2 regions of the Sphingobium sp. SA916 genome follow, and region 1 is predicted to be linked to the other one. Evidence: riboswitches for the same ligand, from Rfam matches in the RefSeq annotation. Region 1 holds a riboswitch; the other holds the start of a gene.

Region 1 (14,711 bases):
CTTCGGCAAGCAGTTCGTGACCAATGAGATGATGTACCGCAAGGGGCTGCGCGGCCTGGCCTATGAGCTGGTCATCAACAGCGATCCCTGCATCAACTATCTGATGCAGGAAAACAGCGCGACGATGCAGACGCTGGTCATCGCCCATGCGGCCTTCGGGCATAATCATTTCTTCAAGAATAATTATGTCTTCAAGCAATGGACCGATGCCGAGGGAATTCTGGATTATCTGGAATTCGCCAAGCGCTACATCGCGCAGTGCGAGGAGCGCTACGGTCAGTTGCCGGTCGAGCGGGTGCTGGACGCCGCCCATGCGCTGATGAACCAGGGCGTGCATCGCTATCCGCGCGTCCGCCCAAGGGACTTGAAGGCGGAGGCGGCGCGGGAGGCGGAACGGCAGGCCTATCGCGACCGCATCTATGACGATCTGTGGCGGACCGTGCCCACTGGAGCGAAGGCGGATGCGATCCCCAGCGACGCCAGACGGGCGGCGCTGGGACTGCCGCAGGAAAATATCCTCTATTTCCTGGAAAAGTCCGGTCCCCGGCTGGAAAGCTGGCAACGGGAGATTTTGCGGATCGTGCGGTTGATCGCGCAATATTTCTACCCGCAGCGCCAGACCAAGGCGATGAACGAAGGCGCTGCGACCTACACCCATTACCGCATCATGACGACGCTGCACGAACGGGGATGGCTGACCGACGGCGCCTTCATGGAATTCCTCTCATCCCATACCAATGTCGTCTATCAACCCACCTATGATTCAGGACAATTTGGCGGTTTCAACCCCTATGCCCTGGGCTTCGGCATCATGTCGGACATCGAAAGGGTCTGCCGTGCGCCGACGGAGGAGGATCGCGAATGGTTCGGGGATATTGCCGGATCGGGCGACCCGATGGAGGTGCTGAAGGACATATGGGCCAATTATCGGGACGAAAGCTTCGTTTCGCAATTTCTGAGCCCACATCTGATCCGGCAATGGCGGCTGTTCAAGATCCTCGACAAGCAGGGCGAATCGGAACTGCGGGTCGACGCCATTCATGATGAGCGCGGCTATCGCCGGATTCGGCGCTCCTTGGCGCGGGAATATGAAATCGGGCGGCAGGAACCCGACATACAGGTGGTCGATGTCGACCTGGCCGGCGACCGCAAGCTGATCGTCGAGCATTCGGTGCTGGACGGCGTCCAACTGGAGGCCCGCGATGCCGCTATGGTCTTGCAAAATCTGGCGAATCTCTGGGGTTATGAAGTGCTGTTGAAGGAGGTTGATTCCGAAACGCGCAAGGAATTGAAAAGCCATAGCGCGCAGCCCAATGCGGCCTGGCTGCGCTGAACCGGTGCGCGCGGCGGACGGGAAAAGGGCTGCGGCAAGATTCCGTTTTCAATCGATGATGGGAAAGGTTAAGTTGTCCGCCGGTTTTTCGTGGGCGAAGTCGGATCTGTCGCTCTGAAGGCGGTGGAGAGGATGGGCCCTGCGACAGGCAGGAGTTCGATTCATGACGAATGCTCTTACGCCAGAAGAATGTCTAGACCGGGCAAGAATGCATGATCAACTGGCAGCGACCACCGCGGATGCTTCGGCGCGCATGATGCATCAGGCAATGGCTGCCGAGTTCCGCCGCCGCGCCGAAACGGCATCGAGCGGCATGCGACAGGCCGCTAGCAGGCCGATCATCGAACTGATGCCGAACGTCGCCTGACGGCTTCAGGGTCGTCGGACCGTCGTGCGCCTTCGTAAAAGATAGATGTCCATGATCCAGCCGTGTTCCTGGCGGAGCGCGGCGCGGCATGAGGCGATTTCGGCCCCTCTCATGGCCAGCGGACCCTGGGCGAGCCTTTCCTGGGGCAATCCCAGATAGGCGCCCCACCAGATGTCGAGACCCTCTGGCGGCAGGGTCTGGAAGGCGCAATGGCCATCCAGCATGACGATCAGGCTGTCGGCGCAGTCCGGCCAGCCGCGTTCGCTGAGGCGCCGGCCGGTGGTGATCAGCACGGGATCGGCAAGGTCGTTGAGGCAGATGCCGTGGGCGGCGGTCAGCGCCTGTACGCTGGTGATGCCGGGGATCACGCGGACCTTCACGCCCAGCAGGCGCCCGGCGATGCGCAGGCTGCTGTCATAAAGCGACGGATCGCCCCAGACCAGCAGGGCGAGCCTGCCGCCTTCGGGAAGGTGCCGCGCGAACTGCTCCATCCAGAGCGAGGCGATGGCATCGTGCCAGTCGAGGACGGCGCCGACATAATCGGTCCGGTCCGCTCGCCGGGGCATGTCGAATTCCACGATTTTCACCGCCTGCGTCAGCAGTTCGGCGCAAATGGCGCGGCGCAGGTCGATGAGGTCAGACTTGGCGTCGCCCTTGCGGGGCAGCAGGATGAGGTCGGCGTCGTTCATCGCCTTCACCGCGGCGCGGGTGAGGTGATCGGGATTGCCCGTGCCGATGCCGATAAGGTCGATGCTGATCATGAGGAGGCTTTCGAAGCGGGAGCGATGAGGTGGAAGAAACTGCCGGTGACACGGCCGCGATGCGATCCCGTCGACGGAACGGCCTGACCTTCCGCGTCGGTCACATGAGCGAGCGGGCTGTCCGGTTGCTCGACGATGGTGGAATAATGGAATTCATGGCCGTTCAGCATCGCTCCCGCAGGCATGCCGCCCATCGGCGCCAGCAAGCGCGCCTGTCGGTAGCCAAGATGAAGGCGCCGTTCCGCGAAGCTGGTGACGAGGCCGAGCAGGCCGGCCATGGCATGTGCCTGCCCGTCGGCATCGATCAGCGCCTGTCCCAGCACCATATAGCCGCCGCATTCGCCATGGATCGGACGGTCCAGTGCGTGGTGGCGCAGGCCGGAAAGGAAATGGGCCGCCTGCGCGATCCGGCCCGCATGGAGTTCGGGATAGCCGCCGGGGAGCCAGACCGCATCGGCATTGGCTGCCGGGGCTTCGTCGGCCAGGGGGGAAAAGGGCAGGATTTCGGCGCCTGCATCCCGCCAGCCGGACAGGAGATGCGCATAGGTGAAGGAGAAGGCTTCGTCACGGGCGATGGCGATGCGCTGGCCGGGTGGCGGCAGGGTCGGCATTGAAGCGCGATCCTGCGCCGGGGTGGACCGGGCCGCGCGCCGGACGGCGTTGAGGTCCACATGGGTCGCCACGATGTCCGCCATCCGGTCGATGATCCGGTCGAGATCGGCCTGTTCGGCCGCCTGGACCAGACCCAGATGACGCTCCGGAAGGTGGAGCGCGGCGGAGCGCGGTATGGCGCCCAGGACGGGGATGCCCGCCTCCTCCATCGCCGCGCGGATCAGCCGTTCGTGGCGCTGGCTGGCGACATGGTTGAGGACGACGCCGGCCATGGAAATATCGGAACGAAGGCCACGGAAACCGCTGGCGATGGCGGCGGCGGACTGGCTCTGGCCCGACACGTCCATGACGAGAAGGACGGGCCAGCCGAACAGCGCCGCGATGTCCGCGCTCGCGCCGGTGCCGGCTTCCCCGATGGCGGGGGCGCCGTCGAACAGGCCCATCACGCCTTCCGCGACGATCAGCTCTGCGTCGGCCCGGCCCGCAACGGTCGCCATCTGCGATGCGGACATCGCCCAACTGTCGAGGTTGAAGGAGGGGCGGCGGCTGGCCGCCTGCTGGAAGGCAGGGTCGATATAGTCGGGGCCGGACTTGAACGGCTGTACCCTGATGCCCATCCGGGAAAAGGCCCGCAACAGGCCCAGCGTGACGGTCGTCTTGCCCGATCCTGAACGGGGCGCCGCGATCAGAAGGCCCGGCGTCATGGCTTGTCGATGAAGGCGGAGTCGGCGCTGGCCGGTCGGAAACGGCGGTCATAGCCGGGCGCGTAGAGGCTGCTTTCCGCGAAATCCTCGCTGCCCAGCACCGGGCCGACAAGAATGATGGCGGTCCGTTCGGGCCCGTCCGCAGCAGCTTCCCCGATGGTGCCCAGCGTCGCCCGCACGATCCGCTGATCCGGCCAGCTTGCGCGCCACACCACGGCCGCGGGGCAATGGGCGCCATGATGCGGGATCAGGTCGCGCACCACCTGCGCCAGATTATGGATCGACAAATGGATGGCGAGCGTCGCGCCGGTCGCGCCGAATGCGGAGAGGCTTTCACCGGACGGCATGGCGCTGGCGCGTCCCGGCGTCCGGGTGAGGATCACCGACTGGCCGAGTTCGGGCAGCGTCAGTTCGGCGCCGATGGCGGCAGCGGCGGCGGCGAAGGAGGGGACGCCGGGCGTGATGCTGAAAGGAATGCCGATCGCTTTCAGCCGCCGAAGCTGCTCGCCCATGGCCGACCAGACGGACAGGTCGCCGGAATGAAGGCGCGCGACGTCATGCCCCGCTTGATGGGCATCGACGATGATGGCGACGATCTCGTCCAGGGTCAGCGGCGCCGTGTTGACGATCCGCGCGCCTGCCGGACAATGATCGAGCAGGGCGGCGGGCACCAGCGATCCGGCATAGAGACAGACCGGAGAACGCGCGATCAGGTCGCGCCCGCGCAGGGTGATGAGGTCGGGCGCGCCGGGACCGGCGCCGATGAAATGAACGGTCAAGAGGCAGGGCTTTCGGCTAGGGCGCAACTTGCGAGGCGGTCGGAAGAGAAGGCGCGGGGCGCTAGCAGGCGGCCCTTGGGCCCTGAAGCGGCGAGGGCCGTGGCTTCGGCGACGCTGCCGGTGCCATGGGCGGCCATGCTGGCGGGAGATCGGGTGGCCACGGGCTGTTCCGCCAGCCTTTCAACGCCGACGGCCATCAGGGGCAGGGCGAGCTTGCGCGCCAATGGCGCAAGCTGCCCGGCCTTGCCATCGAGGGTTGCCAGCGCGTCGACGGCGATCATGGCGCCCGTCGCCTGCTCCAGCGCCGATTCCAGCGAAGCGAGCGACGCGCTGTGGCGGAAGCCGAAGCCGGCGACGATCATAGCGTCACGCTCCACTGCACCAGCGGATAGGCGGAACGCCAGCCGCGACGGCTGCCCAGGGGCATCGCCTGCGCAAGCTCGACGCGAAGCAGGTTGCCGCCCTTGTCGGCATGCCATTTGGCAAGCAGCGCTTCCGATTCCAACGTGACGGCATTGGCGACAAGGCGCGTGGGACCGCCGGGCAGGGCGAACAATGTCGCGAGCAGGGACTGGCTCAGCCCGCCGCCGATGAAGACGGCCTCGGGGCGGGTCCGGCCGGTCAGGATGTCGGGGGCTCTGCCTTCCATGACGGTCAGGCGGTCGACGCCCAGATGAAGGGCATTGGCGCGCGCCCGGGCGGCGCGATCCGGATCGGCCTCGAAAGCGACGGCCTGGGTGGAGGAATGGGCGAGCAGCCATTCTATGGCGATGGAGCCGGAACCTGCGCCTATGTCCCATAATGTCTCGCCGGGGCGGGGCGCCAGGGCGGACAGGGTCAGGGCGCGGGCCGGGCGCTTGGTGATCTGGCCGTCATGGTCGAACCAGTCGTCGGGGATGCCGCTGGAGCGGGGGAGCGTCCTGCCTTCGCCCGCCACGGACAGGCCGACCGCAACGGGATGCGCGACATCGGCAAGGTCCGGCGCTTCGGCCGTGCACTGGCGGATATGTTCGCGGGGGCCGCCCAGCGCTTCCAGCACATGCAGGGTCGAACGGCCGAAGCCCTGTTCCGTCAGCCAGGCGGCAAGCTCGCCCGCCGCCTGCCCGTCGCGCAGCAGCAATATGGAGCGGCGGCCGGGCACGAGACCGTGGCGCAACCGCGTCAGCGGCGCGGCGTGGAGGCCATGGCATTCCACGTCCTGAAGCGCCCAGCCCAGCCGCGCGGCGGCAAGGGAGAATGTGGAGGGGGCAGGGTGCGCCGTCCATTCATCCGGCCGCAAATGCCGCGTGATGCTGCTCCCCGCGCCGAACCAGAAGGGATCGCCGGAGGCAAGCAGGACGGTTGGGTCTCCACGGCGGGCGAGCAGCATCGGAACGCCGGCCGCGAACGGGACTGGCCAGGGCAGGCTTTCGGCCCTAAGGGCTGGCAGCAGCGCAAGATGGCGCGGCGCTCCGGCGACGAGCGCGGCTTTCTCCAGCGCTTCGCGGGCGGCGGACGACAGGCCATTCGGGCCGTCTTCCCCGATGCCGACGATCGTCAGCCACGGACCGTCAGGAGTATCGGGCATGTCCAATATCCTCATTCTGGGCGGCACCACGGAAGCGAGCGCGCTTGCGGCTGCTCTTGCCGAGCGGGGCGTTCGCGCGGTGTTGAGCTATGCGGGGCGGACGGACAAACCACGGGCGCAGCCGGTGCCGGTGCGCGTCGGCGGCTTCGGGGGCATGGCCGGCCTCGCGCGCTATTTGCGGGAGGAAGGCGTCACCCATCTGGTGGACGCCACTCATCCCTTCGCCGCTGTGATGAGCGGGAATGCCCTTGGCGCGGCGCGGGAGGCGGGGGTAGAGCACATCATGCTGACCCGGCCGCCCTGGACCGCGGCGGAGGGAGACCGCTGGACCCATGTGCCGGACATGGCCGGGGCGGTGGCGGCGCTGGAGGGAGCCAGGCGGAATGTGATGCTGGCCCTGGGGCGCATGCATGTGGACGCCTTCGCCGTGCAGCCTCAGCATCATTATCTGTTGCGCTTCGTCGATATGCCCGCCGTTGCGCCGGGGCTGCCCGATCATGCGCTGGTCATCGACCGCGGTCCCTTCACGGTGGAGGGCGACATGCAGTTGATGCGCGCCCATGGCATCGACTGCGTGGTGTCGAAAAATGCGGGTGGCGGCGGCGCGCGGGCGAAGCTGGTCGCCGCGCGGATGCTGGGACTGCCGGTCGTGATGATCGAGCGTCCGGCCTGTCCAGCGGCGCAGGTGACGCATGAGGTCGCCGGGGTGCTGCAATGGCTGGGTCATGCGGCGGAGCGCGGCGTATAGAGGATCGGCGGGCCGGAGCGTTCGATCAGCCGGGTGCGGCTGGAACCGACGATGACCATGGTGCGCATGTCGGCCATGTCCGCAGTGGCGCGGCTCAACGGCACCACGCTCAGCGTTTCCTCCGGCGTGGAGACGGCCCGGGCGAACAGGATGAACCGGTCCTCGCCGCATTCCTCTCGCAGGATCGCCAGCGCCCGCCCGAAACCCTCCGGCCGGGAACGGGAACGGGGATTGTAGAAGGCCATGGCGAAATCGGCCTGTGCGGCGAGGCGCAGGCGGCGCTCGATCAGCGGCCAGGGCTTGAGATTGTCGGACAGGTTGATGGCGCAGAAATCATGGCCGAGCGGCGCGCCCGCCCTTGCGGCGGCGGCGAGCATGGCGGTGATGCCGGGCAGGACGCGGATGTCGAGGTCGCGCCAGTCCTCCGGCCCTGCCTCCACGGCTTCGAACAGGGCGGAGGCCATGGCGAAGACCCCCGGATCGCCCGAGGAAACCACCGCCACCCGCTTGCCCTGCGCGGCGAGGGCCAGGGCATGGGCGGCGCGGTCGAGTTCGACCCGATTGTCCGAGGCGTGGAGCGTCAGGCCCGGTCTTTGGGCCACCCGGGCGACATAGGGGATGTATCCGATGACGTCGCTCGCCTGCGCCAGCGCATCCGACACCTCCGGCGTGATGAGCGCGTCCGCTCCCGGACCAAGACCGGCTGCCACTACCCATCCGGTCATGGACGGCGGCCCTGTCCGTGGACCAGCAGGATCGAAAAATAGGCGGTGACGTCGGTCGCTTCCGTCAGCGGGGTGATGCGCTGATCCGCCATGGTCGCATATTCGACCAGCCAGGCGCTGTCCTGCTTGCCCGCGGCTTCGACGGCGCGGCGAAGCCTGGGAAGGTTGCGGCCGATCTTCATGACGACCAGAGCATGGCTGTCGCGGATGCGGCGGGTCAGTTCCTCTTCGGACAGGGTGGCCATCAACACCGTCAGGACATCGTCGCCCCAACTGATCGGCATGCCGCTGGCGGTCCAGGCGCCGGACATGCCGGTGATGCCGGGGACGATCTTCACCGGCGCGGCAAGGCGGCTGTGCAGGTGCATGAAGCTGCCGTAGAAGAAGGGATCGCCTTCGCAAAGGACGACCACATCCTCGCCGCGTGCCGAAAGCCCGTCCAGATGCGCCGTGCAATCGGCATAGAAGGTCGAGAGCAGATCATTGTAGCGCGGGTCTGACAGCGGGATTTCCGTCGTGACCGGATATTCCATCGGATATTCGACGGCATCGGCGCGCAACATGCCCTCCACGATTCTGCGGGCATGGCCCGACCTTCCCCTCTTGCGGAAATAGGCGATGTGCCGGGCATTGCGGATCAGCCGGTCGGCGCGGACGCTCATCAGGTCCTGCGCCCCCGGTCCCAGGCCGACGCCATGGATGGTCCCGCCGCTCATTCCGCCGGGCTCGCTATCGCATTCACCGCCGCGACCGTGATGGCGCTGCCGCCGGGGCGACCCTCCACGATACAGCAGGGGACGGGCCGGCTGCGCCAGAGCGCTTCCTTCGATTCCGCCGCGCCGACGAAGCCGACGGGGCAGCCGATGATCGCGGCCGGGCGGGGGCAGTCGGGGTCCTCCAGCATGTTGAGCAGATGGAAAAGCGCCGTCGGGGCATTGCCGATCGCAACCAGCGCGCCCTCCAGATGCGGGCGCCAGAGTTCGAGCGCCGCGGCCGAGCGGGTGTTGGACATTTGCGCCGCCAGGGCAGGCACCTGCGGATCGTTCAGGGTGCAGAGGATCGGATTGTCGGCGGGCAGGCGCTTCAGGGTTATGCCCTCCGACACCATGCGCGCGTCGCAGAGGATCGGCGCGCCCGCCTGAAGCGCGGCGATGGCGTCCCGGGCGAAGGACGGGGAAAAGCGGATGTGGGAAGCAAGTCCGACCAGGCCCGCCGCATGGATCATGCGGACGGCGATGCGTTCCTCCTCGGGCGAGAAGCGGGCAAGGTCGGCTTCGGCGCGAATGGTGCGGAAGGACTGCCGGTAGATGGCGGCTCCGTCGGTTTCGTAGCTGTGGGGCATCAGGGCCTTCCGAAAAGGGCGAGGATTTGTCGGGCGGTCAGGCCGGTCGTTTCCGGCGGCGATCCGGCGCGGGCGTTGCGGGACAGGTCGAAGCGGCCCTGCCGTCCGGTGAGGACCAGCCCTGCGGGCCTTTGGCGGGCGCAGCCCTTGGCGCAGCCGGACACATGCAGCGACCCTTCGACAAGGGGCGCGAGCCGGGTGGCGAGGCCGCGGGTTTCGACGCTTGCCTGCGGGCATGCGGGCGCGCCGGGGCAGGCGTCGACGCGGAGCAGGCCGTCAGGGGAGGCGTGCTCCGCACTGTCTGCGTCGCCTTCCAGGATCAAGCCGCGCCATGGGGTGAGGCGCAGGGCCGTGACATGCGGTTTCCCGGCCAGCGCGATAAGGCTGTCGGCGTCAAGCTGACCGAAGGGAATGCCGTGGAAAGGCCCCGATGCCTCCGCCAGCAATTGGGACAGCGGGCGGGACGGCGCGGGCGCGATGTCGGCAGCGGTGGGCAGCGGGGCTTCGTGCCGGGCCGCGCGGCCCAATGCGCCGCCGCCCGTGGCAAGGAACCAGCGGGCAAGCGCAATCAGGTCGCGCGCCGCCGTTTCAACGCTGGTGGGCGAACCCAGCGGACGCCCCTCCACCCGCAGCAGCAGCCTGCCCGCCTCGCTGCGCTCGAACCGGAAATCGGCGGGGACGGCGGCAAGACAGGGCGCAGGCCCGGCATCTATGGCGATCCCTATCTTGGAAGGAAGCTGGGGCAGCTCATCGATGTGGGCGATCAGGCTGAGCGCGATGCTTTCCGTGTCATCCCCGGGCGATGAATCGGGAGCGAGCAGGAAATTGCGGCGCGCTTCGCGGGCCGGATCGTGATCTGCAAGGCCCAGGGCGACAAGGTGCCGGAGCAGCGGGCCATGGCCTTGTTCCGTCACGCCGCGAAGCTGGAGCGCGGCCCGGTTGGTGAGATCGACAAGGCCATTGCCGTGAAGACGTGCGGCTTCGGCAAGGCCGATGGCCTGGGGGACGGTCAGGCGGCCCAGCGGTGGACGGACCCGCACCAGCAGCCCGTCGCCCGCCATCATCGGGCGCCATGCCGTCGGGCACCAGCCGCGAATGGCGGCGGACGATGCGCTTTGCGCGTCTGGCAACGGACCTTACCTCCCACGTCGCAACGACGGCCGGAGGGTTCACCCCCAGCCGCATTTCGTCGCCCGTGCGGAGAACCGAGCCGTGACCATCCCCTGGACCATGGCTAGAGCGACCTTTGCGTTCGGCAGGTCTCCTGGCTTGCGGGTCGTCGCTTCGGCACGGGCCTTCCCGGATCGCTCCAGTGGCTGGCCGTTCCCCGGGGGGGAACCGCACGTCCTTGCCTTGCTCGCCGCTCACAGTTGCAGGGACAGCCACGGATTAGGGAGTCTCCTCCCGCACCGCGTTCCCATTTAAGCCCCTTCGGGGCACCGACGCGATCGATGGAGCGGGCGGAACCCGCTCCAAAAACGCTCATAGGCCGGGCGGAAAGGAAAGGGAAGAGGCCTTCGGACGGGAATCGTCAGCGCGTGACGATGGTGGAATGCCAGTCGGTGCGATGTTCCCAGCCGCGCCTCTCCAGTTCCGGCGTCGCCTCCTCGCTCACCGGATAGCCCAGGCACAGCAGGCCGAGGCAGCGCCAGTTTTCCGGAATGGCGAGCAGGGCGTCCACGGTCGGGCGGTCGAGGATCGAAACCCAGCCCATGCCGATGCCGCGCGTGCGGGCAGCCAGCCAGAGGGTGTGGATCGCCATCACGCAGCTATAGCGGCGCGCCTCCGGCATGGTGATCGCGCCCAGCCTGTGGCCGGTTTCCGTGCCTTCGTCGCAATAGACCGCGAACAGCACAGGCGCTTCGCGCAGGCCGTGCAATTTCAGGCTTCGGTACAGCCTGTCTTCCTCCCCCCGATAGATACTGCCCGCCTCGATCACCTGCGCGTCGACATGAGCGGCAAGATCCTCGCGCAAGGCGGGCGTTTCGATCCGGACGAAACGCCAGGGCTGCGACAGCCCGACGGAAGGCGCGCTATGGGCGAGGGCAAGGAGCCGTTCGACCTCGCTCTCGTCCAGCGGATCGGTGAGGAAATGGCGCACGTCGCGGCGCAGGTGCACCAGTTCCTCGAAGGCGGCGATGTCGAAGGCGGTGTGTGTCAGAATTCGATTCCCGGCTGGGCCTTCACGCCGCTGCGGAAGGGATGTTTGACGAGGGTCATTTCAGTGACGAGATCGGCCGCCTCTGTCAGCGCCTCGGGCGCGTTGCGGCCTGTGACGATGACATGCTTCATTTCGCCCCTGGCGGTCACGGCCTCCAGCACCTCTTCGACCGGAAGATAGTCGTAGCGCAGGACGATGTTGAGTTCATCGGCAAGGACCATGTCATAGGCCGGATCGGCGATCATGCGTTTCACCTCATCCCATGCTTCGCGTGCAAGGGCAATGTCCCGCGTCCGGTCCTGCGTGTTCCAGGTGAAGCCTTCGCCCATCGGCTTGAATTCGACATTGTCGGGGAACGCATCGAACACCCGTTTTTCTCCGGTGGTCATCGCGCCCTTCACGAACTGCACGACGCCCACCTTCCTGCCATGGCCGATGGCGCGGACCACCATGCCGAGCGCGGCGGTCGTCTTGCCCTTGCCCTTGCCGGTGTGGACGATCAGCAGGCCCTTTTCCTGCGTCTTGGTCGCCATGATCCTGTCATGGGCGGCCTGTTTCTTCTTCATCTTTTCGGCATGCTGTTCGGGCGTGCGTTCGATCATTGCGGGGCATCCTTGAGTTGGGAGAGAAGCATGGCGGCGCTGTTCGACCGGGGTTTCCAAAGGGCGCGGTCCAGCGCTTCGTGAAGGCGGGCGGCGGTCTCCCGCAGGGCGGCCGGATTGGCTTCCGCCATGAAGGCGCGGACCGTCTCATCCTCGATGAAGGCGGCGTGGACCGCGTCGAAATGATGGTCCTTCACCGCATGGGTCGTGGCGGCGAAAGCGAAGAGATAGTCGACGGAGGCCGCGATCTCGAACGCGCCCTTGTAACCGTGGCGCATCATGCCCGCGATCCATTTGGGGTTGGTGACGCGGGCGCGGACGATGCGGCCGATCTCGTCCTCCAGCGTGCGGATGACGGGACGTTCGGGACGGCTGTGGTCGTTATGATAGCTGAGCGGCCTCCTGCCGGAGAGATGCTCGACCGCCGCGGCGATGCCGCCTTCGAACTGGTAGTAATCGTCGCTGTCGAGCAGGTCGTGCTCTCGATTGTCCTGATTCTGGATCAGCGCGTCGGCTTCGGTCAGGCGCTGCGTGAAGAGGCTGCGTTCGCTGTCGCCTTCCACCCCGCCGCCATAGGCATAGCTGCCCCAGTCGAGATAGACATTGGCAAGGTCCGACCGGTCGTGCCAGATCTTCTCGTCGATCATCGCCTGGAGGCCGGCGCCATAGGCGCCCGGTTTCGAACCGAAAACGCGGCTTCCCGCGCGGCGCCGCGCGGCCTTTTCCGGCGTGCCCTGCGCGATCAGCGCGGCGGTTTCGATGCGGTGGCGGGCGGCGGCCGGATTGTCCTCGTCCGGCTCGTCCAGCGCCATGACGGCGCGGGCGGCGCTGTCGATCAGGTCGATCTGTTCCGGGAAGGCGTCGCGGAAAAAGCCGGACACGCGGAAGGTGACGTCGACGCGGGGGCGGTTCAGTTCCGCGATCTTCATGACCTCGAAACCGATGACCCGGCCCGAAGCCCAGTCCCAGCGGGGCCGGACGCCCATCAGGGCCAGCGCCTGCGCTATGTCGTCGCCGCCGGTCCGCATATTGGCGGTGCCCCAGGCGGAAAGGGCGATGGCGCGGGGATAGTCGCCCTCGCGCTGGAGATAGTCCTGCACGATGAGATCGGCGGAGCGCTGCCCGAGATTCCATGCCGCCACCGTGGGCACGGCCCTGGTGTCGACCGAATAGAAATTGCGCCCGGTGGGGAGGACGTCGGGGCGACCTCTGGTGGGCGCTCCGGAAGGGCCCGGGGCGACGAAATCGCCGTTGAGGGCTTTGAGGAGTGCGGCTTTTTCGGCCTCTCCGCAGCCATCGACGCGCGGGGCGAGATCGGTTTCGATAGCCTTGAGAACCGCAGCGCTCCGTGGACCGGGAGCGCCTTTCCGGCAACTGCCGTCATCCCCGCACGCGCGGGAATGACGATGTTCCAACTCATCGAGCAGGCGGATGGCGTGAAGTTCCAGCCGTTCCACCGTGTCGCCCGTGCTGCGCCAAGGTGCTCCTGTCAGGCTTTGCAGCGCTTCCGGCCGGGGTCCGGCCCAAGACGCGCCCATCGTGCAGTCGAGCGGGTCGAAATCCAGCCCCAGATCATCCGCCAGCGCACGGAGCAGGGACTGCTGGCCGGCATCGTCCATACCCCTTGGGCAGCGGGCAAGGGAAATGAGCAGGTCGCGGCGAAGGGGACCCTTCGGGCTTTGCGTGAAGACGTGCAGCCCGTCACGTATCTGCATTTCCTTGAGTTCGCACAGATAGTTGTCGATCGCTGCTAAAGCCTCGTCTCCGCTTCCCTGCGCGCCTGAATCCTTGTCCAGCCCTTGCGAGGCGGCGAGGGCCAGAATGTCCTTGCGCAGCGTTTCCAGCCGGCGTGGGTCCATGCCAGCGGCGAGATAATATTCGTCGACCAGAGCCTCCAGTTCCTTGAGCGGGCCGTAGCTCTCGGCGCGGGTCAATGGCGGCGTCAGATGGTCGACGATGCAGGCGCCGATGCGACGCTTGGCCTGGGTGCCTTCGCCGGGATCGTTGACGATGAACGGATAGATTTGCGGGATCGGCCCGGCGCAGATTTCCGGAAAGCAGTTTTCGGACAGCGCGATCGCCTTGCCCGGCAGCCATTCGAGATTGCCGTGCTTGCCGACATGGACGACGGCATGGGCGCCGAAATCGCCGGCCAGCCAGATATGGAAGGCGAGATAGGCATGGGGCGGGGGCAGCGCCGGGTCGTGATAGCTGCTCTTGGGATCGACATGATAACCGCGCGACGGCTGCACGGCGACCGCGATCCGGCCGAAGCGGTGCACCGGCAGATGGAAGGCGCCAGCGCGGAAGAAAGGATCGGTTTCGGGCGCGCCCCAGCGGCACCGGACGGCTTCGCGGACCGCCTGGGGCAGCGTGGCGAAGGCTGCGTCATAGGCCTGGAGCGAGAGGGTGATTTCACCCGGACGGTCCGGCGCGGCATTGGTGATGCCACCTGTCATGCGCTGCATCAGCGCGGCGCCGTCGGTGGGCGCATCATCCGTTCCGTAGCCTGCTTCCGCCAGGGCCTTCAGAATGGCGGCGGCACTGGCGGGCGTATCGAGGCCGACGCCATTGCCGATGCGGCCATCCCTGTTGGGATAGTTGGCGAGGATGAGCGCGACGCGACGTTCCTCCACTCGCGTTCTACGAAGTTTAGCCCAATTTGCAGTAAGTTGGGATACGAAGCTGACACGATCTTCCAGTATCTGGGGCACGACGATGCTGCATTCCGTGCGGGCATCGAACCGTGCCGCAGCCTTGAAGGCGACCGCGCGGATGAAGAGGCGGCCGTCCACCTCCGGCAGCGCGACATGCATGGCGAGGTCGCGGGGGCCAAGCCCGCGGGCACTCGACTCCCAGGCGCTCTGTTCGGCGCTGGCGAAGATCGTCTGGAGGATCGCGCAATCCGCCTGTTCGAGGATGGAGGGCGTGCGCGGCTCGCCCGGCGCGCTGGCGGCAAAGGCGGTGGCGTTGAGGATGACGTCCGGCGGCGCCTCCGCCATCAGCCCTT
Region 2 (14,711 bases), on a different contig from region 1:
TAGCGGTGCGGATGGAAGGAGACCGCATCCTGATAGCACCGCCGGAGCAGGCGAGGGCGGCGGCGTGAACCGGCACAGCAAAAACCCCCTTCCCTTCAGGGGAGGGGCCGGGGCAGCCCCCACAGGCGAACCCGAAGGGGAGGGGTGAATGGAGCGCGCCATCCGCACCACCTGCGCCTATTGCGGCGTCGGCTGCGGCATCTCAGCGACGCCGACCGGCCCGCGCTCGGTCACGATCAGGGGCGACGCGGCGCATCCCGCCAATGCCGGCCGCCTCTGTTCCAAGGGCACGCATCTGGGCGAGACGACAGGGCTGACCGGCCGCCTGCTGCACCCGATGATCGGCAACAGGCGGGCAGGCTGGGACAAGGCGCTGGACCTTGTCGCCCGGCGCTTTCGCGAAACCATCGATCGTCATGGCCCGGACAGCGTGGCCTTCTACGTCTCCGGTCAGCTCATGACGGAGGATTATTATGTCGCCAACAAGCTGATGAAGGGCTTCATAGGCTCCTCCAACATCGACACCAACAGCCGCCTCTGCATGTCCAGCGCCGTCGCCGGACACAACCGGGCCTTCGGCGAGGATGTCGTGCCCGCCAGCTATGACGATCTGGAGCAGGCGGACCTGATCGTGCTGGTGGGTTCCAACACCGCCTGGTGCCACCCCATCGTCTATCAGCGCATACAGGCGGCCCGCGCCGCGCGCGGCACGAAACTGGTCGTCATCGACCCGCGCCGCACCGAAACCTGCGAAGGGGCCGATCTGTATCTGCCGGTGAAGCCCGGCACCGACGTTGCCCTGATGAACGGCCTGCTGGCCTGGATAGCGCAGCAGGGGCTCACCGATCCGGCCTTCCTCGCCGATCATGTCAGCGCGCCCGAGGGTTTCTGGGAACATGTCCGCACCGGGCACGATCTCTGGACGACCGCGAAGACCTGCGACGTCGCGCCCGCGCTGCTGGAGCAGTTCTACACGCTGTTCGCCGCCACGCCGCGCACGGTGACGCTGTTCAGCCAGGGCATCAACCAGTCGATCCGCGGCACCGATCAGGTGAACGCGATCATCAACGTCCACCTCGCCACCGGCCGCATCGGCAAGCCGGGCGCGGCGCCCTTCTCGATCACCGGCCAGCCCAACGCCATGGGCGGGCGGGAAGTCGGCGGCCTTGCCTCCAGCCTTGCCGCCCATATGGATTTCGCGCCGGAAAATGTAGAGCGGGTGGGCCGCTTCTGGGCCGCCCCCGCCATGGCCACCAAGCCGGGCCTGAAAGCCGTCGACCTGTTCCGCGCCATCAACGAAGGCCGGATCAAGGCGCTCTGGATCATGGCGACCAACCCCGCCGTCTCCATGCCCGACGCGAACCGGGTCAGGGACGCGCTGGCCGCCTGTCCCTTCGTCGTCATGTCGGACATCATGGCCGACACCGATACGGGCGCGCATGCCCATGTCCGCCTGCCTGCCGCCGGCTGGGGGGAAAAGGACGGCACCGTCACCAATTCGGACCGCACGATCAGCCGCCAGCGCCCCTTCCTGCCGCTGCCCGGAGAGGCGAAGCCGGACTGGTGGATCGTCAAGGAGGTCGCGCGCCGCATGGGGTGGCGCAATGCCTTCGCCTATGATCGGCCCGCCGACATCTGGCGCGAACATGCGCGGCTCACCGCTTATGGCAATGATGGGCAGCGGGTGCTGAACCTGCGCGCCTGGGCCGCCATCGGCAATGATGCCTATGACGCCATGGAGCCGTTCCGCTGGGGCGGCACGCCCTTTGCCGACGGCCGCTTCCCGACGCCGGACGGCCGGGCGCGGCTGGTCCTGACGAAGCAGATGGACATGCAGGAGCCGCTGAAACAGTGGCCGATGACGCTCAACACCGGCCGTTATCGCGACCAGTGGCACACGATGAGCCGCACCGGCCTGTCCCCTAAACTCGCCCGCCATCGCGAAGAGCCGCTGGTGGAAATCCACCCGCGGGACGCGGCGGCGCTGGGGATTGCCGACCGCGACCTCGCCCGCGTCGAGACGGCGCAGGGCAACAGCATCTTCCGCGTCAGCCTGAACGAAGGCCAGCGGCGCGGCGAAATCTTCACCCCGATCCACTGGACGGACCAGACGTCCAGCGGCGGGCGCACCGGCCTGCTCCCGCGTCCGCTGGTCGATCCCCATTCGGGCCAGCCCGGCTTCAAATCCACCCCGGCCAGCGTCGGGAAGGTCGCGACCGAGTGGAGCGGTTTCCTCATCCTGCGCGATCGGGAAGGGATCGGGCAGCCGGTGAAGCTGCCCTGCCTCTGGTCCACCCGGATCGCCGTGCCGGGCGGCGCGCTCTACGAAATCGCCGGCAATGGCGACCCCGCCCGCCTCGACGCCTTTCTTCCGAAGGGCGACCGCGTCGAGGCGATGGACGCATCGCGCGGCACGCGCCGCATCGCGACCATCGGCGAAGGCAGGCTGAACGGCGTGCTGTTCGTGACGCGCAGCGGCCTGCTGCCCTCGCGCGACTGGCTGATCGGCCAGTTGCAGGCAGAGGGGGTGGGCGGCTCCGTCCTCGCGGCGCGGGGACCGGGCGCGGCTGGAGACAAGGGCGCGACCGTCTGCGTCTGCTTCGACATCGGCCTCAACCAGATCGTCGCCGCGATCCGCGAACGGCAACTGGTCGATGTGCCCGCCATCGGCAGGGCGCTGGGCGCGGGCGCCAATTGCGGATCGTGCCGGCCCGCGCTCGCCAACATCCTTGCCCAAAACATGCAGGAGACGCTTCATGCAGCCGAATGATCTTATCGCCCCCGGACAGGTCTGGCTGGTCGGCGCGGGGCCGGGCGATCCGGACCTGCTCACCCGCAAGGCCGAAAGGCTGATCGCGGCGGCGGATGTCGTCTTCCACGACGCGCTGGTCGGGCCGGGCGTGATCGACCTCATCCCCTCAGGCGTCGAGCGGGTCAGCGTCGGCAAGCGTTCGGGCCGCCATTCGAAGGCGCAGGGCAGCATCAACGACCTGCTGCTCGCGGCCGCCAGGGCGGGTCGCCGCGTCGTCCGCCTCAAGGGCGGCGACCCCTCGGTCTTCGGCCGCTCGGCGGAGGAGATGGCCCATCTGGCGGAGGCGAGCGTTGCCGTGCGCATCTGCCCCGGCGTCACCACGGCCAGCGCGGCGGCGGCGAGCGGGCATGCCTCGCTCACCCTGCGCGGGGTGGCGCGGGGACTGACGCTGGTGACGGCGCATCTGAAGGCGGGCGAGCCGCTGCGGCTCGACTGGGAAGCGCTGGCCCGTCCGGGCGGCACGCTCGGCATCTATATGGGCCGCGCGGCGGCGGGCGAGATCGGCCGCTGCCTGATCGCCGCCGGACGCGATCCCGAAACGCCGGTGATGGTGGCGGTCAACGTCTCCCTGCCCAATGAACGCCTGATCCGCGGCAAGCTGTCGGCGCTCGCCTTTCTGGTGCGGACGATCAGCGACGACGACCCGACCCTGCTGCTGATCGGGGAGGCGGTGGCCGGGACGCATGCGCCGGTGGAGAGCATGGCGAGCGTCGCGCTGACCGGGTCATCATAGCGGACCGCGCTCTCGCGAGCGACTTGTCTCGTCCGAGCGCCTTCCCGGGAGCCTGTTATCCTATCGACCGCTCCTTGCCAGATCCTCCAGATCCTCCGGCCGGTTGATGTTGGGCAGCACGAACTCCGGCCGCTCCACGATCCGCGCGTCCACCCGCTCCAGCCAGCCACGGATCGACCGGTTATTCTCCTCCGCCAGATGCGCGTCCAACTCGCCAGCCAGGGAAGCAGGCCAGAAGCCGATCAGCTGCTGCCCCTTGAGGATGGCGGCTCCCTGTCCGATCAACGCCTCCGCCAGCCCGTCCGGATAGGCGGGCACGTCGCATCCGGTCGTCAGCACCGCGTCATAACCCAGCGCCCGCGCATGATGCAGCGCCGCGTTCAGGCCCCCCAGCGGCCCCATGTCCGCAGCCGGGCGATCCGCCAGCCCGATCATCCCCTCCACCTGCCGGCCGCAGACCGCCACGGTTTCGACCTGCCGCCCCAGCGCCGCCACCGCATGCTCCAGCAGGCTGCGCCCGTCCAGCATCGCCCGCGCCTTGTCGCTGCCGAACCGGCTGGACCGCCCGCCGGCCAGAACCGCCCCCATCAGCCGCATCATGCGCCGCCCGCGATGATCCGGGCATAGCTGTCGGGATCGACATTGCTGCCGGAGATCACCACGACGCTCGCCCCCTCGGCATCCGGAGCCAGCCCGGCCAGCATCGCCGCCAGCGACGCGGCCCCGCCCGGCTCCACCACCAGCTTGAGCGCCGAAAAGGCAAAGCGCATCGCGTCGCGCACCTGATCGTCGCTCACCGCGAGGCCGCCCGCCAGATAGGCCCGGTTGATGGGAAAGGTCAGCGCCCCCGGCGCGGGAGACAGCAGGGCGTCGCAGATCGACCGCGCATCGGGCGATACGCTTTCCCGCACGCCGCTCGCCAGCGAGCGCGCCGTATCGTCGAACGCTTCCGGCTCCACCGCCAGGATCGCGACGCCGGGCTGGCGCGCCTTCACGGCGGTCGCGATTCCCGACACCATGCCGCCGCCGCCGCAATTGACGAGGATCTGGCCGATCTCCGCCCCTGCTTCGGCGGCCTGTTCCATGATCTCCAGCCCGATCGTCCCCTGGCCGGCCATGATGAAGGGATCGTCGAAGGACGGCACCAGCACCGCGCCCCGTTCGTTCACCAGCCTCATGGCGATTTCCTCCCGGCTTTGGGTGAAGCGGTCATAGGGCACGACATCGGCGCCCAGCGCCCGCGTATTCGCCGTCTTGATCGCGGGCGCGTCGGCCGGCATCACGATCGTCGCCGCCATGCCCAGCAACCGCGCCGCAAGGGCCACGCCCTGCGCATGATTGCCCGAAGACCAGGCGACGACCCCCGCCTTCCGCTCCGCCGCGTCCAGGCGGGCCAGCCGGTTGTAGGCGCCGCGGAACTTGAACGATCCGCTGTGCTGCGCGCCTTCGAACTTCACCAGCACGCGCCGGCCGCAGCGGGCGTTGAGCGCCGCATTTTCCAGCAGCGGCGTGCGGATGGCGGCAGGGGCGATGACCCGCGCCGCATCCTCGACATCGGCGGGGCTGATGGCGAACGGCATGCAATCTCCTTCCATGGCTGCCTCTTGGCATGGCCGCCGCTTTCCCTTATGGCGCGGGACGCGGGCGGGGCAATGCCTTCGCGCGCAAAAAGAAGATCGCGCCGGTGCCCCGAAGGGGGCTGAAAACGGGAATGCGGTGCGGACGGGAAACCGTCCTATTCCGCGGCTGTCCCTGCAACTGTAAGCGGTGAGCGCGATGCACTTCGGCCCAGGGGCCGGCCACTGGACGCAAGTCCGGGAAGGCGTGCATCGCCGCATTGACCCGCGAGCCAGGAGACCTGCCGGCGCATGGTCGCTCTTGCCTTGGTCCAGGGTATGGCCATGGCACGGTGTTCTCCGTCTGAGCGACGAAGCGGCGCAGGGCCGCATCGGTGCGGGGGGAGGGCACGGGCGCCGGCCATTTCCCCCGTCCGGCCGCGCGAGCGGACGCCCTGAGCCATGTTGCACCGGCGCTCAGGGGGAATATAGCCATGTTGAGGATTTCCATTTCCATCGCCGCCTTGCTCGCGGCCGCTCCCGCCCTGGCGGAGGATGAGATCATCGTCACCGCGCTGGGCATCGAACAGCCGCGCGACGAGGTCGGCCAGGCAGTCACCGTCATCGACGCCGACACCATCCGCACCCGCCAGAGCGTCAGCGTCGTCGACCTGCTGGCCACCACGCCGGGGGTGCGCTTCAACCGCAGCGGCAGCCTTGGCGGCGTGACCGGGGTTTCGTTGCGCGGGGCGGAAACGACGCAGACGCTGGTGCTGATCGACGGGGTCAAGGTCAACGACACCAGCGGCATCGGCGACATGTACGACTTCGGCAATCTGCTGACCGGCAATATCCGGCGAATCGAAATTTTGAGGGGGTCCAACTCCATCGCCTATGGCAGCCAGGCCATAGGCGGCGTCGTCAACATCATGACCGGCACGCCTGCCGCCGGTTTCGCGGGCAATGCCTCGGTCGATTACGGTTACAGCAATACGCTGAACGCCAAGGCGGATGTTTCGGGCGGCAGCGGCATCGCTTCGGGCGGCGTCGGCATCGCCTATTTCAACACCGACGGCATTTCCTCCGCCGCCAGCGGCACGGAAAAGGACGGGTATGAGAATATCGCCGCCAATGCCAAGCTCAAGCTGGCCTTTACCGATACGCTCAGCCTCGACCTGCGCGGCTATTATATCCATGCCGATCTGGATACCGACAACGGCGTGGTGGACAGCACCGCCGACAGCTCGAAATCCGATCAATATGTCGGCTATGCCGGTCTGAACCTGTCGCTGTTCGACGGCAGGCTCACCAACCGGGCGGCCGTGACCTGGTTCCGCATGGACCGCGACTATACATCCGCATTCGGCCCTTATGGCTATTCGGGCACCAATCTGCGCTTCGAATATGAGGGCGTCTATCAGCCGGTCGATCAGGCGAAGCTGGTCTTCGGCTATGAACATGAACGGCCCGACTACGACTTCTCCGGCTTCGGCTCGACCGAAAGCCACCGGGCCGATATGGACAGCGTCTATGCGCTGGCCATCGTGAAGCCGGTCGCCGGCCTGTCGCTGACCGCCGGCGCGCGGCATGACGATCACAGCCAGTTCGGCGGCGCGACCACCTTCGGCGCCAATGCGAACTACACGCCCAACGCCGGCGCGACCAACATCCGCATGAGCTATGGGGAGGGGTTCAAGGCCCCCTCGCTCTACCAGCTTTACGGCGCCGACGTCGGCAATGCGGGCCTGCGCCCGGAGCGGTCGAAAAGCTACGACATCGGCTTCGACCAAAGGCTGGACGGCGACCGGGCGATCCTCTCCGTCACGGCTTTCCGCCGCGACACCAAAGACCAGATCAACTATGATTATTCGATCGGTCTTTACGGCGGTTACAATAATCTCGACCGCACCCGCGCCAAGGGGGTGGAGGCGATGCTGGCCCTGAAGCCTGTCGATGCGCTGACCGTCACCGCCGCCTACAGCTATGTCGATGCGCGCGACCGCAATACCGACGCCCGGCTCCCGCGCCGCGCCGCCGATGCGGTCAGCGTTTCGGCGGACTATGTCTGGCCCTTCGGCCTGTCGACCGGCGCGACCGTGACGATGGTAGGCGACAGCTTCAACGATGCGACCAACGCGATCCGGCTGGACGGCTATGCCGTGACGGACGTGCGGGCATCCTTCCCGATCCGGGAAAATCTGGAAATCTACGGCCGCATCGACAATCTGACCGATGAGAAATACGCCACGGTCCATGGCTATGGCACCTACGGCCGGTCGGCCTTCGGCGGCGTGCGTGCGCGCTTCTGAAAATAGCCTAATGGCGCGGCGCGGCGTTCACCCGCGCCGTGCCCTTGCGCTGCGCCGTGCCTTGGTGCGCAGCGCCGTCAAGCTGCGCTGTGCCCTTGTGCGCAGCGCCGTCAAGCTGCGCTGCGATGCCCCGCGCCGCCTCGACATAGGCGGGGCCGCCGCACACCGTCCACGCCTGCGGCACGCGGATGCGCGGGATGGCGCGCAGTATGGGGTGGTGCAGCATTTCCGTCCCCTGATCGACCACCTTCTCGCTGCCGGTCTCCACGATCAGCCAGTCCGGACGGGCGGCGATCATCTCCTCCAGCGACAGTTGCGACAGCGCCGGCTTGCCCAGCCTGCGGGCCAGATTGATCAGGCCCACCCGCTGCATCAGGTCGTCGACCAGCGTGCCGGTGCCGGTCATATAGCCGCGCCGCTGATAATAGGCGGCAACCCCACGACGCTTCGGCGGGGGCAGGGCGGCCAGGTCGCGGTTCATCCGGGCGATCATCGCTTCGCCCCGTTCGGGATGGCCGACCGCCGCCGCCACCTGCCGGATCTGCGTCAGGATCATGGCATAGCTGTCCGCGCTCGCCAGCCCCAGGGTCCGCCACTCGCCCGGCGGCGCGCCGACGACGCTGCCGCCGGAAGGAAAGCCGATCAGCAGGTCGGGGCGGATCGCCAGCACTTCCTCCGCCGGGCGCTTGAGGGTGCGGAAGGCGCGGGCCCTGCCGACCGCCGCCGACAGTTCCGGGTCGTGCCCATAGGGGCTGAGCGCGGCGATCTGCGCCGGGTCCGCCAGAGCGAGCACATATTGGTCGGCGCAGGTGTTGAGCGACACGATGCGCCGGGGTTGGGCGAGCGCCGCGCCGGTCAGGGCCAGGGCGCAGAACGCTGTAAAGATCATTCTGCACCGCACGCTGCTGCTCCCGGATCGTGCCTCAACAAACCAACGTGCTCCCGCCTTCGCAGGAGCACGGCACGCTGTAGCAAGCAGGGAAGGACGCGCAAGCCATGAGCGCCCGGCGCCATCCGCTGCTGATCCCCACGCTGACGGCGCTGGCGCTGCTGGCCGCCCTTGCTTCCCTCACTCTTGGCGCGGTTCCGCTCTCCCCGGCGCGCATCTTCGCCGTCCTCGGCGGCGGCGGCGATGACGTCGCCCGCGCCATCCTTCTCGACCTGCGCCTGCCCCGCATGCTGCTTGGCCTGATCGTCGGCGCGATGCTCGGGCTGGCGGGCGCGGCGCTTCAGGGCTATCTGCGCAACCCGCTGGCCGAACCTTCGGTCCTGGGGGCATCCAACTGCGCGGCGCTGGGCGCGGTCGGCGCGCTCTATTTCGGGCTGGCGCAGGCGCACCCGCTGGCGCTTCCCGCGCTCGCCATCATGACCGGCCTGATCGGCATAGCCGCGCTGTTCCTGCTCGCGGGGCCCGCGGAAAGCCCGCTCACGCTGATCCTCGCCGGCATCGCCATCGCGACGCTGGCGGGGGCGGGGATCAGCCTGTCGCTGAACCTGTCGCCCAATCCCTTCGCCGCCATGGAGATCATGAGCTGGCTGATGGGCAGCCTGGAAAACCGCGCCTACGGCCATGTCTGGATCGCGCTGCCCTGCGTCGTGGTGGGGGCGGCGCTGCTGATCGCGGACGGACGGACGCTGGACGCGCTGACGCTGGGGGAGGATGGGGCGCAGGCGCTCGGCATCGACCTTCGCCGGGCGCGCATCCGCCTGATGCTGGGCGTCGCCATCGGCGTCGGCGGCGCGGTGGCGGTGTCCGGGGCGATCGGCTTCGTCGGCCTGATCGTGCCGCATCTGGTGCGGCCGCTGACAGACCGCTCCCCCTCCGCCATATTGCTGCCCTCCCTGCTGGGCGGCGCGGCGCTGCTGACGCTGGCGGACATCGGCGTGCGGCTGATACCGACCGGCAGCGAACTCAAGCTGGGGGTGCTGACGGCGCTGCTGGGCGTTCCGGTGTTCCTGATGCATCTGATGCGGGAGAGGCGGCTATGGTGACGATCCGCGCACAGGGGCTTTCCGTCAGGCTGGGCCGCCATCCGGCGGTAAGCGGCGTCGATCTTGCGCTCGGGCCGGGCGAGCTGGTCGGCATCATCGGTCCCAATGGCGCAGGGAAGTCGACGCTGATCCGCGCCATGCTGGGCCTTGTGAAACGGGAAAACGGCTCCGTCCTGATCGACGGCGCCGATAGCGCGCGGCTCGGCCGGCAGCAGATCGCCCGGCGCATCGCCTATCTGCCGCAGGGACAGACGCTGCACTGGCCGCTGGCGGTGGAGCGGCTGGTGGCGCTGGGCCGTCTGCCGCATCTGGGGCCGCTGTCCCGCCTTTCCGTGGAGGATGAGGCGCTGATCGACGCCGCCCTGATGCGCGCCGACGCACTGCATCTGAAGGGCAGGGTGGCGACCGAATTGTCGGGGGGCGAGCGCGCCCGCGTGCTGCTGGCCCGGGCGCTGGCGGTCGGCGCGCCCGCGCTGATCGCGGACGAGCCCTTGGCCGCGCTCGATCCGGGGCATCAGATCGACGTCATGGACCTGCTCAGGGCAGAGGCGCGGGCGGGATCGCTGGTCGTCACCGTGCTGCACGACCTGGGCATGGCGGCGCGCTATTGCGACCGGCTGGTGCTGATGGATCGCGGCTCGCCGGTGGCCGACGGCGCGCCGCTGGACGTGCTGACGGCAGGGCATCTCGCCAAAGTGTACGGCATTTCGGCACGCATAGAAACGGATGGCGACTGGCCATTGATCCTGCCGACCGGGCGGACCGCGTCCTGACCGTCATCTGCGGCGTGCTCCCGCCGTTGCAGGAGCACGCGGCACGCTATTCGGCAAAGGCGCGTGGCGCGGGCGCGACGACCGTGAAGGTGCCCGCGCCGATCTCCGATACTTCCAGCGCCCGTTCCGCAATGCCGTCCCGGCCGAAGCGGAACGCGCCGTCGATCCCGGCAAAGCCCCCCGCATCGCGCAGCCGCGCCGCCGGGAAGGTCGTCCCCGGCTTCCAGTCGCGCGCGATCCGCACGGTCAGCAGCACCGCGTCATAACCGAGCGCCGACAACCGGAACGGCGCATTGCCGTAGCGCGCCCGATATTTGGTCGCGAGCTGGCGGTAGAGGCCATCCGACACGCTGGCGAACCAGGCGCCGCGCAGCACCGGGCTGGACGCCAGGCCGCTGTCCGTATTCCACAATTCGGTGCCCAGCAGCCGCGCCGTCGCGCCGCCATTCTTCCGCACGATCGGCGCGACCTGCACCGCCACCCGGCCGCTGTCCGCGATCAGCAGCGCGTCATAGCTGGAGGACGCCTGCAATTTCCTGACCGCCGCCGTGATGGAGGTGGGGCTGCGGTCGAAGGTCTGCATCGACACCACGGTTCCGCCCGCACCCTCGACCGCGCGCAACAGGGCGGTGCCCGACCGCTCGCCATAGGTTCCCTTGGGCACCAGCGCGGCGAATTTGGACAGGCCCTTGCCCCTGGCGAATTCCACCACCCGTTCGATCGACTGGTTGGGGTTGTAGCCCATGATGTAGACGCCGTTCCCGGCCACGCTGGTGTCGTTGGAGAAGCTGATGACCGGCACATTGGCCCGCGCCGCGATGGGGCCGACGATCCGCGCATCCTCCGCCAGCAACGGCCCCAGGATCAGCTTGTTGCCGTCCGCCAGCGCCTTGTTCGCCGCCGCCGCCGCGCCGACCCCGGTGTCGTAGGTGGTGATGCGCACCTTGTCGGCCTTGGTGTCGAGCAGCGCCAGCGTGGTCGCATTGGCGATCGACTGGCCGACCCCGGCATTGGGACCGCTCATTGGCACCAGCAGCGCGACGCGATGGCGCAGCGTGTCGGTGGGCAGGCCTTCGGTGACGTCCGGGCCCGTCTGCACCGGCCCGCTGGGCTGCGCCGGACCGGGGCCCTTGGGCACGATCGACTGACAGGCGGCGACCAGCAAAGCCGTCGCGGCGAACAAAATCCGCCCGGCGCGTCGCATCGAAGCGAACAAGTCCGCTTGCCGGGGGGCATCCGTCTCTGTCATCTGGCATCCTTATGGAAACTGAACCGTCTAGGCTTGAACCGGGGCTTTACATCGTTGCGGGGCCGATCGGCAACCTTGCAGACCTAACCCCCCGCGCGGCCGAAGTCCTGCGTCTGGCCGATGTGATCGCCGTGGAAGATACACGGGTCAGCGCACGGCTGCTGCGCCATGCCGGGTCCGACCGGCCGATGGTCCCCTATCACGACCACAGTGCGGAGGGGGTGCGGGCCCGCCTGATCGAGCGGATGGCGCGCGAATCGGTGGCGCTTCTCTCGGACGCGGGAACCCCGCTGATCTCCGATCCGGGCTACAAGCTGGTGCGCGACGCCCGCGCCGCCGGACGCAGGATCACGACGCTGCCCGGCCCCAGCGCCGCCATCGCCGCGCTCACCCTGTCGGGCCTGCCCACCGACCGCTTCGTCTTCATGGGCTTCCTGCCGTCGAAGCAGAAGGCGCGGGGCGACGTCCTCGCCGAAGTCGCTGCCCTGCGCGCCACGCTCGTCTTCTACGAAAGCGGCCCGCGCCTGTCGGAAAGCCTTGCCGCCATGGCCGAGCATCTGGGCGACCGCGAAGCCGCCGTCTCGCGGGAGATCAGCAAGGCCTTCGAGGAAACCGCCACGGGCACGCTGAGCGAACTCTCCGCCCGCTATGCCGACGCCCCGCCCAGGGGGGAGATCGTCGTCACCGTCGGCCCCCCCGGCGAGGCGCCGCCCCCCAGCGCCGAGGATGCCGACGCGGCGCTGCTGGAGGCGATGGAACGCCTCCCCCTGTCCAAGGCGGCTGGGGAGGTCGCGAAGAAGCTCGGTCTCGACCGCCGCGCCCTCTACGATCGCGCGCTGGAACTCAGGGGGTGACGGGAACTCGGGGGGTGAAGCGCCGGGCAGCCGAAAAGCGCGGAAAACAGGCGGAGCGCATCGCCGGCTGGTGGCTGCGGCTCAAGGGCTGGCAGATCGTCGGCCGCCGCCTGCGCACGCCCGCGGGGGAGGTCGACCTCGTCGCCCGGCGCGGCAGGATGCTGGCCTTCGTCGAGGTCAAGGCAAGGGCGACGGATGCCGATCTTCACCTCGCCATAGACGAACGCCGCCTCTCCCGCGTCGCGGCGGCGGCGGAAATCCTGTTCCACGACCTTGCAAAACCGGGCGACGACATGCGAATCGACGTGATGCTCCTTGCGCCGGGCCGCCCGCCGCGCCATCTGGCCAATGTCTGGCACGGGGGGTAGGTTGAACCGATCCTCCCGTTCCGTTCGCCCTGAGCCTGTCGACCCGAGGGCCGAGCTTGCTCAACGGCGAAACTTCTCTTCAGGAAAGGGATGGGCTTCGACAGGCCCATCCCGAACGGTAGGAAAAGCAAGTCGATGACGACCGAACTCAACCCGCTCACCGTCGCCGTGCAGATGGACCCGATGGAGGGCATCAGGATCGGCGGCGATTCGACCTTCCACATCATGCTGGCGGCGCAGGCGCGGGGACACCGGCTCTATCATTATCTCGCCCCGGACCTCACCTATCGCGACGGCCGCGTGCTGGCGCGGGCGCGGCCGGTCAGGGTGCAGAAGGTGGAGGGCGATCATTTCGCCTTCGGGGAGGCGGAGGTGCTGGACCTTGGCCGGGACGTCGACGTGGTCCTGATGCGGCAGGACCCGCCCTTCGACCTCAGCTACATCACCGCCACGCACCTGCTGGAGCGCGTGCAGGAAGAAACGCTGGTGGTGAACGATCCCGCCTCCGTCCGCAATGCGCCGGAAAAGCTGTTCGTGCTCGACTATGCGCGCTTCATGCCGCCGACGATGATCACCCGCGACCTGGAGGAGGTGAAGTCCTTCCTCGCCCAGCATGGCGAAGTCGTGGTGAAGCCGCTCTACGGCAATGCGGGCAATGCCGTCTTCCATGTCGGGCGGTCCGGCGCGAATCTCTCCGCGCTGGTGGAACTGTTCAAATCCTCCTGGGTCGAACCCTTCATGGTGCAGGCCTTCATCCCCGGCGTCGCGGAAGGCGACAAGCGGATCGTGCTGGTCGACGGCGAAGTCGCGGGCGCGGTCAACCGCATTCCCGGCGCGGGCGAGATCCGCTCCAACCTCGCCGTGGGCGGTTCGGCCGCGAAGACGGTGCTGACCGAACGCGAACTGGAAATCTGCGAAGCGCTGGGCCCGGAACTCAGGCGGCGCGGCCTGCTGTTCGTCGGCATCGACGTGATCGGCGGCGAATGGCTGACGGAAATCAACGTGACGTCCCCGACCGGCATCGTCTCCATCGACGCCTTCAACGGCACGGACACCGGCGGGATGATCTGGGACGCGATCGACGCCCGGCTGGCGGCGCGGGCAGCCGCTTGAATCGATATGGCGTCATCCCGGCCGGGGCGGGGACGCCATGCGGCAGGGCCGACCGCGCGAAGGGATGGGCGATCGGATGACCGACTGGGTCCTCCGCCTGATCGATGCGGGCGGCTATTGGGGCATATTCGTCCTGATGGTGCTGGAAAATGTCTTCCCGCCGATCCCGTCCGAACTCATCATGGGCATTGGCGGCATCCGCGTCGGGCAGGGCCGGATGGAGATGGGATGGCTGCTGTTCGCGGGCACCGTCGGGACCACCATCGGCAATTATTTCTGGTATATGATCGGCCACCGGCTGGGCTTCGGCCGGTTGAAGCCGATCGTCGACCGCTATGGCCGCTGGGCGACGCTGGAGTGGAAGGATGTCGAGGCGCTCGACCATATCTTCGGCAAATATGGGCAGATCGTGGTGTTCGTGTTCCGCTTCATGCCCGCCTTCCGCACGATGATCTCGCTGCCCGCCGGCCTGTTCCGCATGGGGCATGTCCGCTTCCTGCTCTGGACCAGCGGCGGGGCGCTGGTGTGGAACATCGTCCTTGCCTATGCAGGCTATATATTGGGCCAGAATTTCCGCGACATCGACAAATATGTCGGACCCGTGGCGACCGCCTGCGTGGTAGGGGCGGTCCTCTTCTATCTCTGGCGGCTGGCCACCTGGAAGCCGAGGGGGTGATCCCGGATCGTCATGCTCCCGCGCGGGCAGGAACCCGGTCCGGACGAGGAAACGGCTTCACGCCCGGGGATGGGCGTTGCGATAAATATCCAGCAGATGCGCCGCATCGACCTGCGTATAGATCTGCGTCGAGGACAGGCTGGCATGGCCCAGCAATTCCTGCAACGACCGCAGGTCCGCCCCGCGCCCCAGCAGATGCGTCGCGAAACTGTGGCGCAGCGCATGGGGCGTCGTCCGGTCCGACAGGCCCAGCCGTCCCCTCGCGCCCTGCACGGC

Evidence for each region. A riboswitch is a leader RNA that binds a small molecule or an ion and turns the genes downstream of it on or off. The one in region 1 is predicted to bind cobalamin.
Region 2: it holds a riboswitch for cobalamin, as region 1 does, so the genes downstream of both, A8G00_RS24250 (TonB-dependent siderophore receptor) here and A8G00_RS22505 (cobalamin biosynthesis protein CobG) in region 1, are expected to answer to the same signal.

Annotation. Positions count from the first base shown of each region.
Region 1 covers NZ_LXYF01000085.1:82,855-97,565, forward strand. Annotated here, with positions in the region: gene A8G00_RS22450 (SpoVR family protein) at 1-1,333, shown strand, start outside; gene A8G00_RS25950 (hypothetical protein) at 1,314-1,451, shown strand; gene A8G00_RS22455 (hypothetical protein) at 1,497-1,700, shown strand; gene cobF (precorrin-6A synthase (deacetylating)) at 1,706-2,461, opposite strand; gene A8G00_RS22465 (cobyrinate a,c-diamide synthase) at 2,458-3,777, opposite strand; gene cobM (precorrin-4 C(11)-methyltransferase) at 3,774-4,556, opposite strand; gene A8G00_RS22475 (cobalamin biosynthesis protein) at 4,553-4,918, opposite strand; gene cbiE (precorrin-6y C5,15-methyltransferase (decarboxylating) subunit CbiE) at 4,915-6,123, opposite strand; gene A8G00_RS22485 (cobalt-precorrin-6A reductase) at 6,122-6,871, shown strand; gene cobJ (precorrin-3B C(17)-methyltransferase) at 6,847-7,596, opposite strand; gene cobI (precorrin-2 C(20)-methyltransferase) at 7,593-8,312, opposite strand; gene A8G00_RS22500 (precorrin-8X methylmutase) at 8,309-8,938, opposite strand; gene A8G00_RS22505 (cobalamin biosynthesis protein CobG) at 8,938-10,002, opposite strand; cobalamin riboswitch at 10,175-10,397, opposite strand; gene bluB (5,6-dimethylbenzimidazole synthase) at 10,470-11,078, opposite strand; gene cobO (cob(I)yrinic acid a,c-diamide adenosyltransferase) at 11,096-11,701, opposite strand; gene cobN (cobaltochelatase subunit CobN) at 11,698-14,711, opposite strand, start outside.
Region 2 covers NZ_LXYF01000107.1:53,812-68,522, reverse strand. Annotated here, with positions in the region: gene nirD (nitrite reductase small subunit NirD) at 1-68, shown strand, start outside; gene A8G00_RS24270 (nitrate reductase) at 149-2,770, shown strand; gene cobA (uroporphyrinogen-III C-methyltransferase) at 2,757-3,545, shown strand; gene A8G00_RS24260 (molybdenum cofactor guanylyltransferase) at 3,606-4,142, opposite strand; gene A8G00_RS24255 (threonine/serine dehydratase) at 4,142-5,125, opposite strand; cobalamin riboswitch at 5,211-5,426, shown strand; gene A8G00_RS24250 (TonB-dependent siderophore receptor) at 5,596-7,410, shown strand; gene A8G00_RS24245 (ABC transporter substrate-binding protein) at 7,418-8,311, opposite strand; gene A8G00_RS24240 (iron ABC transporter permease) at 8,407-9,402, shown strand; gene A8G00_RS24235 (ABC transporter ATP-binding protein) at 9,396-10,175, shown strand; gene A8G00_RS24230 (penicillin-binding protein activator) at 10,222-11,379, opposite strand; gene rsmI (16S rRNA (cytidine(1402)-2'-O)-methyltransferase) at 11,436-12,278, shown strand; gene A8G00_RS24220 (YraN family protein) at 12,293-12,646, shown strand; gene gshB (glutathione synthase) at 12,782-13,759, shown strand; gene A8G00_RS24210 (DedA family protein) at 13,836-14,435, shown strand; gene A8G00_RS24205 (tyrosine recombinase XerC) at 14,493-14,711, opposite strand, start outside.